3 regions of the Pseudoalteromonas sp. C12FD-1 genome follow, and region 1 is predicted to be linked to each of the others. Evidence: predicted binding sites of a transcription regulator. Region 1 holds the regulator's gene; each other region holds the start of a gene.
What was found. The regulator LexA, encoded in region 1, represses DNA repair genes until DNA is damaged. The targets are predictions, from matches to a motif close to TACTGTATNNNNATACAGTA.

Region 1 (4,198 bases):
GGGTTTTAGTGAGTTTGCAGGCGAGGTAGAACAAAACTGGCTAGTAATGAAAAACGGTGAGCATTTGATTGGCTTGTTCTCGGGTATGTTTGATAAAAACATGCTGACCTTCAACCCTGGTTGGGATCAGCATGCACAAACAGTTACAAACTTTAAAGATGTTGATACGCTCAGTGAATATTTTCAAAGCGCTAATATAAGCGTTGAGCCTGTGGGTGATAAAAGTTTTATTATTACCGACCCAGACGGCAACCCTATTTTGATTGACCAACACGTGTAAGCTTTTTTAGCCTAACGTTTTGTATTAATAAAATGATACCGCACAAACAAAATAGCACGCTGGTGGCTGCAAAGCTGATAAGTAACGGGTTGTTAAAATCTTCTCGCTCGTCGTAATCCATTATGTGCAGCATCCAAAAAAAGTCGAAAATGCGCCATAATGTGCTGCGAACGGTAATAACTTTGCCGTTAATTGCATTTAAATATAGCGTAGTATTAAAGGTGTCGTTAAATTGTACTTGCCACACATTTGTTTTGTATCCCACTTCTCGAGGGCCTTGTTTTAAAAGCGTTGTGCTAATTGGCTTAGCGTCGATGAGTAAATGAGCTTGCGCATTAGCGGTGATTTGTATTTTAGTGGGCGGCTGAAAGGGGCGGCCCGTTAAACCACTAAAGCTTTGCTGCTCGGTGCTGTTAATAACAGTAATAAGCGGAGTAGTTAAAAAGTGCTCAAATATTATTTGAGTGGGGTTAGCCACTTGTGACGTAATATTATCGAGTGATGTAAGGTAGTCTGCTTGTGTAAATGGGTTTGTAAGTGTGCGCTTGGCAAGGTGCTTACCATGCACGTATTCAAGTGGTATCGCGCTCATTACTAAGCCACCTAAAAGCCAAGCTAAAATTTGTAAGGCAAGTAAAAAGCCTAGCCACTTATGTAGTTTTCGAGCGCGCTTAAATAGTTGTTTTCTCATTTTGTGCTTCTTATTATTTTTAGCGTTAGTGTATTACAGCAGTCCATGCTTTTACTGCGGCATTTTGTCGCAGTTATTCATAAGCTTACTCTAACTTTATAAAAATAATAAAAAGGAGCGATAAAAATCAGAGAGGCTGCGTTTAATTCTCTCGCAGGGCGTTTATTAGCTCTTGTTTGCTCATTTTAGAGCGGCCACTAATGCCTACCTCTTTTGCTTTATCGTATAACTGTTTTTTTGTACGTTGCTCATAATTTGAGGCTTTACCGCCTTTTACAGCTGTTTTATGAGTATTACTATTAGCAATACGTGCGGCTTTTTGTTTGCTCATGCCTTCATCGCGAAGCGCATCGTACTGATCGTCGTTTTTAATTTGCGGGCCATGATCTACCATAACTTCTCTCCTGAGCGTTTAATTACACAGTGTGTGTATAACTTTCATACATAAACGGTAAAATTAAGCGTAACTAGCCTAACCCGTTTTATAAGGCAAATTAGGTGCCAATGGCGTTTAAACAGGCATTTTCTATTAATAAAGCCATGTTTACCGCTTAGTTGATTTGGTATAAAAGTAAAACTGCGTTAAAGTTTGCGATGAAACTATAAGAGGGTAAAAAGCAGACAATGTCGGAAATTCAATTTTTAAATGTAGATCTAGAGCTTGAGTCTAAACAAGATATTAGCGCCCTAGTGGCAGACTTAAAGAAAAACGCGATGGTTTTACATTATGACAAAGACGAATATCGTCAACTTGCGCGTATTGAAGCCTCAGGTGACATAACCACGCCAGATAAAGCTATTAACCACTTGTGCGAGCTTATTGAGTCGTGTTCTCGTAACGCGCTCAAGCAATGGCTAAGCTGCTCTCGCAGAACCTTTGATATTGGTTTTGAGTCTGGTACGTCACCAAAATGTTTTAATCAGGCGCTGCATGCAGACACGTTATTACGTATATCTGCAATTGGCGCGGGTATGGAAATAACAATTTACCCTATCGAAAAGTAAGCTATTACTTTCGCTCAACCACTGCTGCGGTCATTTTTGATACGCAGCAAAGCTCGTTGCGGCTATTGGTTATTTTTATTTCCCATACAGAACTGCGCTTACCAATATGAAATGCACGAGCCGTTGCTGTTAACGTCCCATTGCGTGACGCTTTTAAATGGCTTGCACTAATTTCCTGCCCTACACAGTAAAACTTTGTAAAATCAACAACAAAATTAGCAGCATAACTAGCAACTGTTTCGGCAAGTACTACATTAGCGCCGCCGTGTACCATTCCCATTGGGTTATGATGCTCAGGTATTGCGGGCATAGTCGCAACTAGGTAATCTTCCCCTATCTCGGTTATTTCTATCCCCATGGTTTTCATTAAAGTACCTTGGCCGTTTATACCTTCATCTAACTGTTTGCAAAGCGCTAATGTGATGGGTTGATACCAAATACTCATAACTACTCCTTTGAATTAAAACCTTGTTTATAGCATTTTATATATGCAATTTTAATAATTACCTAAAATGTACACATGTGTATTTGGTTTAGCTAATTAAAGCGCAATTTAAATTTGCGATTTTTATTTAACTGTATATACTCACAGTTAAATGTACTGTATGGAAAACCAGTTGTATGCGACCATTAACGAAACGCCAAGCTCAAATACTCGAACTAATAAAAGTTTTTATTAAAGACACTGGTATGCCTCCTACACGTGCCGAAATTGCACAAACATTAGGTTTTAAAAGTGCCAATGCCGCAGAAGAGCACTTAAAAGCGCTTGCCAAAAAAGGCGTTATTAAAATGAAGCCAGGCGCAAGCCGCGGTATTCAATTAGTTGAAGAAGAAGAGCCAGAGCAACTAGGTCTGCCATTAATAGGCCGAGTTGCAGCAGGTTCGCCTATTTTGGCGCAAGAACATGTTGAGAGTCACTGTAAAATAGACCCACTTATGTTTAAACCCGCCGCAGACTTTTTACTGCGTGTAAACGGTATGAGTATGAAAGATATAGGTATTATGGATGGCGACTTACTTGCCGTACACCGTACTCAAACAGCAGAAAACGGCCAAGTTGTGGTTGCACGAGTAGATGAAGATGTAACTGTAAAACGCTTAGAAAAAGCAGGCCGAAAAGTATTATTACACGCCGAAAACGAAGAGTTTACCCCTATAGAAGTAGACCTTGAAAACGAATCTTTTAATATTGAAGGTTTAGCTGTTGGCGTAATAAGAAATGCTGACTGGATGTAATTTTAACTATTTTTAAGTCACTTTTTATAAATGCGCACTGTTAAGTGTGCATTTTTGTTTTAAAAAAGACCTTCCACTACCTCAAAGCGGCCTAAAATTATTTAGCCTGTAAACTTTTTTTCACTCATACTTTTATCTTCCTAAGCGTGTTACATCCCTTAATTTTGCTCGTATCTTGGCTGTTAAATAACAATTTAATACTTCGTAATTTAATCAATTTTAAAATATCACTTGATTGTTTTTTATACTAAAACTTGCTTGTTGTACGTTTTTTAGCTAATCATTAATGTGCTGGACTAACAATAACTCACAGCTTTTTAGTTATGAGAACACACAATATACACAAACCTTTTGTTGTCCTAGCGATACCAATTAAAAATAAGATTGGTTAAAAAATAAAAATAACGAATTGGCGTTTAAGCCGTATGCCTCTTCGCTTTGCATTCGCAATAGCATCAAAGGAGCCGTCACATGGGTAAACTGACCTCTACCTTGTGGCTTGTGTTGATTATGTTCCCGCAGCAAGTGCTGGCTAATAGCCAATACAATATGCGCAAGGGCGTAACCGATATAAGTAATAATGTATATCAGCTACACATGACCATATTTTTAATATGTTGTGTGATTGGGGTGATAGTGTTCGCAATAATGTTTTGGGCACTGATTCATCACCGTAAATCTAAAGGGGCAGTCCCTGCCCAATTTCATGAAAGTACCAAAGTAGAAATTCTTTGGACTGCCATTCCGTTTGTTATTTTAATTGCCATGGCAATCCCTGCCACTAAAACCCTCATAGCAATGGAGGATGCCAGTAAGGCCGACTTAACCATTAAAATTACAGGGTCACAGTGGAAGTGGCATTATGAATATATGGGCGAAGACGTAGAGTTTTACTCTATTTTATCTACCCCTCAAGACGAAATAGCCAACCTTGCTAATAAAAACCCTAATTACTTACTTGAGGTTGATAAACCTTTAGTGCT
Region 2 (4,198 bases), on a different contig from region 1:
CTAACATGGATGACCCTAAAGCCATCGGCCCTGCAATGGCGGTGGCATTGTTAACGACTTTATATGGTGCATTTTTAGCAAATGTAGTGGCTATTCCTATTCAGGTAAAACTGGAGCTTCGTAAAGATGAAGAGGCCATGAATCAGCGTCTAATATTGGATGCTATTTTAGGTATTCAAGATGGCCAAAACCCGAAAGTAATTGAAGGTATATTGAAAAACTACCTTGCTGAGTCTAAGCGCAAAGTAGATACCGAGGAGTAACCATGTCTGATCAAGAGTGCAAATGCCCACCACCAGGTCTGCCCGCTTGGATGGGAACATTTGCCGACTTAATGTCGCTTTTAATGTGTTTTTTTGTACTTTTGCTCGCGTTTTCAGAAATGGATGTACTTAAATTTAAGCAAATAGCAGGCTCGATGAAGTTTGCTTTTGGTGTTCAAAACAAAATAGAAGTAAAAGACATTCCAAAAGGGACCTCAGTTATTGCTATGGAATTTACTCCAGGCAAGCCTGAGCCTACCCCGATAGAAACCATTCAACAGCAAACCGTTGAAATGACCCAGCAAATGCTTGAGTTTCAAGCGGGTGATGAAAGCTCCGCTGGTGGTAGACAAGAACAACGTGGCGATAAGCGTGGTGGAGAGTCACGTAGTACATCGCAGCAGCAATCTTCAGAGCAAGCAACTTCAGCGGCCGATCAAGAACAAACAAATGAGCTAGTGAAAAAAATAGCGCAACAGCTCGAAAAACAAATTATAGACGGGGCAATTGAGCTTGAATCCCTCGGTCAGCAAATTATTATTCGTATCCGTGAAAATGGCTCATTTCCCTCAGGGAGTGCATTTTTACAGCCTAAGTTTAAGCCCATAATTCAAGATATTGGTAAATTATTAAAAGATGTACCTGGTGAAATTACGGTTTCGGGGCATACTGATGATTTTCAGGTTTCAAACGAGTTATATATTAATAATTGGGACTTATCGTCAAAACGCGCGGTAGCAGTAGCAAGTGAATTACAAACTGTTCAAGGGTTTGATAAAAACCGCATGATGGTAGTAGGGCGCGCTGATACACGCCCGCTGGTGCCAAACGATTCAAACGAAGATAGACGCAGAAACCGCCGAGTTGAAATATCAATTTTACAAGGTAAGGCCAAAGAGTCAGACCCTATTGATGTACGCTAGGTTATTGCCTAGCGTTAAACTTTAGTAAATTAGTTTCTTTTTAAGGTACTTTATCCCTTCAAGTATCTTGGCAATCTCATTATTTTAGCTTACAGTACATTTCCTTAACATATGTAATGGAGTGCCTGTGAAAATAATCAATAAATACTGCGATATGCCGGGAAATGGTGATGGTACCGACGACGATACAAAAGAGAAATAAGGTAAAACATTTTGCCTGATTGGTTTTTGTATTTCGTTAGTATTTTAAGTAAAAGCTGGGTCTTTATGCTAAGCCCGGCTCTTTTATTATTTTTTATATTTAAAGATTACCTAGCCTTTAGGTTTGCATTACTGACCGTCGCTTTCTTCTTCTTTGGGGGGATAACAGCCTCTAGCTTGAGAGAGTTTGACGATATTTATATTTATCGTTATTTAGTATGGGCGGCTACCGATATTATATGGATGGCGTTAATAGCTTATTGGGGAATAAAAGATAAAGTTTATTTATGGCAATGCGTTATTGGTCAGTTAGTGGTTATTGGCGCACCTATATTACAATTATTCAGATTAGTTGACCGTCACCTTTGGGATTTAGCGTACAGCACCATTATTTACAAAACGTTAATGCCCTTTATCAACATTGGCACCGTCATAGTGTGTTATTTACCTTTAATCATGCTCTTAGCTAAAAAAAGTAATACCAATCCGCATAAGTAAGTGATCTATTTTGAGGATGGATAAACGTATTGATAGCAAGGCAAAAAATTCGCTATTTAGTTGTTCTAAATGAGAATTTTTTAACGCAGATAGCGACACGTTTAGCCCCGCAAAATGATTAGATATTATTACGGATTGGTATAATACCCCCTAAGAAATAGAAAGCGCTCCATCTTCTAAATAGCTGTGCTAAACTACTGTTCATATAAACAGTTAATGAGCAACTCCCATGAAACTCTATATCGCAGAAAAGCCATCACTTGGCAGAGCCATTGCTGATGCATTGCCAAAACCACATAAAAAACACGAGGGTTATATAGAAGTGGCTAATGGTGACTGCGTCTCGTGGTGTATAGGGCATTTGCTTGAGCAAGCTGAACCTGATGATTATGATGCACGTTTTAAAAAGTGGCAATTTGAACACCTTCCCATAGTGCCACAGCAATGGCAGCTCAAGGCAAAAACGAAAACGCGTAAGCAATTAACTATTTTAAAAAAGCTAATTAAGCAGGCATCAGTACTCGTGCATGCTGGCGATCCCGATCGCGAGGGTCAACTTTTGGTAGATGAGGTAATAGAGCAAGCAAAAATAAGCAAAACTAAAAAGCAAAGTATCCAACGTTTACTTATTAGCGACTTAAATTTAGCTGCCGTAAAAAAAGCGCTTAATACTATGCGTTCAAATCGTGAATTTATTCCACTTAGTGTATCAGCGCTTGCACGTTCTCGTGCTGATTGGTTATTTGGTATGAACCTTACACGTGCTTATACACTGGCGGGTCAAAAAGCAGGTTTTGGCAATGTGTTGTCGGTGGGTCGTGTACAAACTCCAATTTTAGGCTTAGTGGTTAATCGAGATAACGAAATAGCTAACTTTGTATCTAAACCATTTTATGAAGTGTTAGCACATTTATTAACTTCCGAGCAGCAAAGCTTTGTGGCCAAATGGGTGCCAAGCAAAGCCTGCGAGCCTTATCAAGATGAAGAAGGGCGTGTATTAAATAAAGCACTCGCTGAAAATGTTGCCTCGCGAATAGCCAATCAGCCAGGCGAGGTTACAGCGCTTGAACAAAAACAAAAAAAACAAAGCGCGCCACTGCCTTACAATTTATCGGCACTGCAAATAGATGCAGCAAAGGCATTCGGTATGGCTGCTCAGCAAGTGCTCGATATTTGCCAAACGCTCTATGAGCGCCATAAATTAATTACTTACCCTCGCTCAGATAATCGCTATTTACCTAAAGAGCAGCATTTAGATGCGCCTGCAATTTTAAAGGCAATTGCAGCTAACGGCGGTCAAAATACTGAGTTTGTGAATGGGGCAGACGCTAAAAAACGCAGCAAATGTTTTAACGATGCAAAAGTGGCTGCGCACCATGCAATTGTTCCTACCGCCAAACAATTAAAAACAGCGACTTTGGCGCCTGATGAGGCAAAAGTGTATCAACTTATTTGCAGGCATTACCTAATCCAGTTTTACCCCGATTACATTTATAACGAAACCAAAGTAGAGGTAACAATTGCGGGAGGTTTATTTAAAGCCAGCGCAAAGCAAGACGTAAGCTTAGGGTTTAAGGTATTAATGGGTAAAGCCGAGCTAAAAGATGAAGCAACCTTGCCTCGTTTAACAAAAGGAATGGTGCTTAACTGCACTAAAGGTGAAGTGGTAGAAAAACACACTACGCCACCGTCTCATTTTACTGATGCAACATTGCTAAGTGCCATGACCGGCATTAGTCGTTATGTAAAAGATGCGCAAATTAAAAAGATCCTCAAAGAGACCGATGGATTAGGAACAGAGGCAACCCGCGCAGGAATTATCGAATTATTATTTAGGCGTCGTTTTTTAAAACGAGAAGGTAAAGCAATTAAAGCAACGCAAACAGGTTTGGCACTTATTAGTGTTTTACCAGAGGGCTTAGCTAGCCCCGATTTGACCGCTAAATGGGAGGCGAGTTTAGGCAATATTGCTCAACAAGCAATGAGCTACCAACAATTTTTACAGCCACTGCTGGTGGAGCTTGAAGGTTTTGTAAAGCAGGCAGCTAATTGTGATAGCCATATATTTTCAAAGCTTCCTAAAGCACCGCCTAAAAAGCGCTTTGCTAAGCGTGCTAAAAAAGCATCATTTAAAAAATCAAACTATAAAAAGAGCTCAGCAACTACTTAATCGCTGAGCTTTCAAATACGGCTTATTTTTTATTAAATAACGCAACTGCAGCGTTACTCATGGCTTTTATACCGGTAGGTAATGCTACTTTATAATCTGGCGCAAATTTACTTGAGTGTAATGAAGGGAGTGTTTGGTTACTT
Region 3 (4,198 bases), on a different contig from region 1:
AGAAAGCAAGGAAACTCACTCCAATTCCTAGGTACATACAATTTTATAAACAAAGTGCGATTCAAATATGATGCAAAATCAAAACAGCGTTCAATCATATATTCTTTTCCGAAATCCTCTATGGACTCGATAATTACCATTTCTAACAAAGTTTGGAACTCAATTCCAGAAAACCAAAATACTCGCTTAGAACTAGTTGAGCTACATAGCCATAAAGCTCATGCTATTTACTTATTTGTAAATTGTCAGTTTATGGAGGTATATATCAACTAGCTTGGGCAAATAACTAATTTCAAAAATTTTAACTAACCAGTACTTATTAATATATTTAGACTAGTTTCTTGTACGCCATTGGCAAGGTTTTTTAAGGACTACCTTTACTTTTCGCGAACAAAATAGAGCATTAACTTGAATAGCTATGCTATATATTACTGTGTCGCGGCTTTAAGCAGGTGAACTTACAGCCATAAACGAACATTCAATCGTAGAACGTGTCTACCCCAAAGAGGGTTAACGTAATTGCTTTAAAAGACTGCTTTAAACGAGCCGCGGGCATTGACAAGCTAAGGCAATACTCATTTTATTAAAGAAGTTTCTAATAAAGAACCACTGTGTTTGTATAGAACAATTATATTCAATACTTGGTTTACCCTAATTAATTCAATCACATTTTATTATAGGGATATCTGTCCAACGAGTCGTATAATGTGGCGATAAGAAAGCTCGTTTCATATTCCAATTCTGTGTTAGCTTTTCACTGCCTATTGATAAAGTTCCTACACCATAACGTTTATTTATAGTATCTAAGCATTTCATCATTTTAGGTTTATCCTCACTCACAGAGAACATATCGGCTTGCTGAAATGATTCACTTTCTAATTCTATAGCTCCTATACCGCAGCGATAAAAGCGCGTATCCGGTTTATAAATTTCATCAATAACTTCAGAAACAGCCTTAGCTATAACGCTGGTGTCTGATGTCGGTATGGGAAATTCATATAGAAGTGATTTTTTGTAGTGCTCATCTTCATGTGGCGAGCTGGCAGCAAAAATAACTATACGCTTTGTTAATGATTGTTGTCTTCTAAGTTTTCGCCCAACAATGGCGGCATGCGTTACTAAAGCCGATTTTAATGTCGTTAAATCAATGACTCTTTCACCAAAACTTCTTGTTGAGTATATTTCTTTTTTATCTTGCTTTACTTCATCCCAACTTAAACAGGCAATACCATTTAATTCGCTGACCGTTCTCTCTACGACAACACTGAACATACGCCTCATTGCTTTAGGGTTTTGGCAAGCCAAGTCCCAGGCAGTATTAATTTGCATTAACTTAAGCTTTTTTCCTAAACGAGAGCCGATACCCCAAACATCGGTAACATCCATGCGCATGAGTATTTCTTTACGAGATTTTTCATCGTTAATAACGGCCACACCGTTGTACCCAGATAGTTTTTTTGCTGCATGGTTGGCCGCTTTCGCTAGGGTAGGTGTTGTGCCAAAGCCTGCACCAACGGGCAAACCTGTTTCTCGCCAAACTGCTCGGCGTATCGTATGTCCATAGTCAGCCCAGTCATTGATGATTTTAGAGAAACCAGTAAAACGTAAAAACGATTCATCAATACTATAAACATAATGGTCATCACAAAACCGATTTATAACAGTCATCATTTTTTCACTTAAATCAGCGTAAAGCTCATAATTTGAAGAGCGAACCACGACATGGTGCTGTTCTAAATAGTTTTTAATCTTGAAGTAAGGCTGAAATTTGGGGATGTTCAACTTTCGTGCGATAGGGCATATGGCGCAAATACATCCATCGTTATTTGTAAGTACTACAACCGGTTTTGAGCGAATCGAAGGGTCAAATACCTTCTCCGCACTTGCGTAAAAAGCGACAGCATCTACGAGGGCAAACATCGACTGAGCTCTATTTTGTTTTTGTGTAGGCGGATACTGGTTGTGACTACACCTTCGAGTTTGAAGTCATCTTCAGGTGAAACATAAACAGATTTGTAGCTTTTGGATGCTGAGATTAGCAAGCGGTTTGTTTTATCTATTATTTTACAAACAAACGACCCATTATAACTCGCAACGACTACATCGCCTGAACTTACGTCTTCAGCTCTATCAACAACGAGCAAGTCTCCATCGAAAATCCCTACATCTTGCATCGATTGACCTGAGGCCAGCCCTATGAATGTGGCGTTAGGATGCTTGATAATTAGCTCATCGATAGAAATACCTAGCTCTGTGTATTCTGCTGCTGGAGATTCAAATCCCGAAATCCCTGCCTCAATATAAATTGGAATAACGAACATACACACCTCAAATACTGTTTGTATATACAGTATAATTTAAGGTTTAAATTAAGCCAAGATTCTTTTTGTGAAGATGATAGTTTTATTAGAGCTGATGTAAGCAGGTTTCATTCTTTAATATTAAAAACCCTTTTAATAACAATTAGTAAAATTTGCATCCTTACGTTAAAATTTAGCGAAGGAATAATGAGCTTACTCAAAGCTTATTTTAATTATGGAATAATTTACTAATGACTTTAGTTAAAAACACTATTGTATCTTTTCTGATACTTAGCTTTATTACTGGCTGCTCAGCCTCTAGACACGCCATCATTTCCGGTGACTCTGAATTAACAGATGCCCAAGTGTGTCGAAACTACCTCAATGATAAAGATATCCTTACTAAAGGTTATATCGCTGAGGATACTGATGAAGCGAACTATATTTACGCGCTTAACAAAGAAGTTGAATATAGAGCACTAACCGAATACAAATGTGAGATTTTAGCTGCGCAAGACAGAAAAGAAATCGCTCAAGGCGTTATTGCAGCAGTTGTTGCGGTAGGTGTCGTCGTTTTAGCTGTTGCTGCGGCAGAAGCTGGCGGGTCAAATAACTATTCTTCTGGTTATGCGTGGGACCAGTTTTATGATGGTAACTACAACTTAGTTTGGCGTTGTCGAGATAAGTCTACAGGCCAATTTGCCTATAACAGCGCTTGCTCTGGACAGTACAAAACTGACAATACTTGGACTGGTAAGTAACTTTTCCATTTAATTTTAAGAGTATAATATCTAAGCTCTACAACAAAAATTGTCAGTCACCACAAATGAGAACTAGCTTATTAACTCACTTATTATATGTGACATATTTAAACCGAAATAGGTACCAAGAATCATAATGAAAGCATCAACAATTACACTGTTATCAATACTTATTTTCTCTGCTGCCTCTTCTGCAAACCAAGAAATCGACTCTTTCAGCAAAGCTAAACGACTTCTAGAAAAGCAGGTATATAACAACCACCGCGTTACACTTTACTGTGGTGCGATATTTGACGCTAATAAAAAAGTAACCGCGCCGGAGGGTTTTTCTACAACAAAGTACGTCAAACGAGCTAAAAAAATTGAATGGGAGCACGTTGTTCCAGCAGAAAACTTTGGTCGTACTTTTAGCGAATGGCGAGATGGTCATAAGCAGTGTGTAAATAGTAAGGGTAAATCATTTAAAGGTCGACGATGTGCGGAAAAAGTAAATACAGAATATCGTTTTATGCAAGCTGATATGTTTAACCTTTATCCGGCCATTGGCGCTGTGAATGCTCTCAGAAGCAATTATAACTTTACTATGCTTCCAGCAGCTCAAAGCGACTTTGGACTTTGTGCGATGAAAATTGACGAGAGAAAAGCCGAGCCACCTGAAATAGCCAGAGGGAAAATCGCACGTACTTATTTGTATATGGAAAAAACCTATAAACGATACAACATGAGTAAAGCGCAACGCCAGCTGATGAATGCCTGGGATAAAATGTATCCTGTTGATGCTTGGGAGTGCACCAGAGCTGAGAAGATTTCAAAGCTACAAAAGAATCAAAATGATATAGTTAAAAGCCGCTGTGAGAGTATGGGTTTCTAACTATATTGTTTTGAAGTGGCTGTATATTCAAATAAAGCTTTCAAGCTTGTACATATCTGTAAAAATATCTATATTAGAAACAACATTTAAAAGGAGTTTTTATGCGTCAAGAAATACATGAAGTAACTATTCAAGATATTGAAAATGATTTATTTCTCGTAACGGGTGACCGTGGTTTAGCTAAAGCCCAAGCCCATGCGTTTTCCATACATTATCGTGGAGAAATTATAGACTCGGTTAAATATAAACGGGGCTTTATCTCAGCT

Region 2: WDB87_RS14380 (DNA topoisomerase III) is a predicted target of LexA. The motif match lies at 2,081-2,100, and genes of this name have one in related genera.
Region 3: WDB87_RS02910 (LexA family protein) is a predicted target of LexA. The motif match lies at 2,334-2,353, and genes of this name have one in related genera.

The regions. Positions count from the first base shown of each region.
Region 1 is NZ_JBBEVD010000070.1:32,721-36,918, forward strand. Features, by position in the region: gene WDB87_RS11915 (VOC family protein) at 1-280, shown strand, start outside; gene WDB87_RS11920 (hypothetical protein) at 255-971, opposite strand; gene WDB87_RS11925 (DUF7218 family protein) at 1,114-1,365, opposite strand; gene WDB87_RS11930 (hypothetical protein) at 1,596-1,976, shown strand; gene WDB87_RS11935 (PaaI family thioesterase) at 1,981-2,421, opposite strand; gene lexA (transcriptional repressor LexA) at 2,598-3,215, shown strand; gene coxB (cytochrome c oxidase subunit II) at 3,687-4,198, shown strand, end outside.
Region 2 is NZ_JBBEVD010000072.1:2,785-6,982, reverse strand. Features, by position in the region: gene pomA (flagellar motor protein PomA) at 1-263, shown strand, start outside; gene WDB87_RS14390 (flagellar motor protein MotB) at 266-1,186, shown strand; gene WDB87_RS14385 (hypothetical protein) at 1,400-1,885, shown strand; gene WDB87_RS14380 (DNA topoisomerase III) at 2,115-4,055, shown strand; gene WDB87_RS14375 (M20 metallopeptidase family protein) at 4,078-4,198, opposite strand, start outside.
Region 3 is NZ_JBBEVD010000037.1:77,180-81,377, reverse strand. Features, by position in the region: gene WDB87_RS02920 (phospholipase effector Tle1 domain-containing protein) at 1-273, shown strand, start outside; gene WDB87_RS02915 (Y-family DNA polymerase) at 661-1,920, opposite strand; gene WDB87_RS02910 (LexA family protein) at 1,905-2,321, opposite strand; gene WDB87_RS02905 (hypothetical protein) at 2,552-3,061, shown strand; gene WDB87_RS02900 (endonuclease) at 3,198-3,932, shown strand; gene WDB87_RS02895 (hypothetical protein) at 4,034-4,198, shown strand, end outside.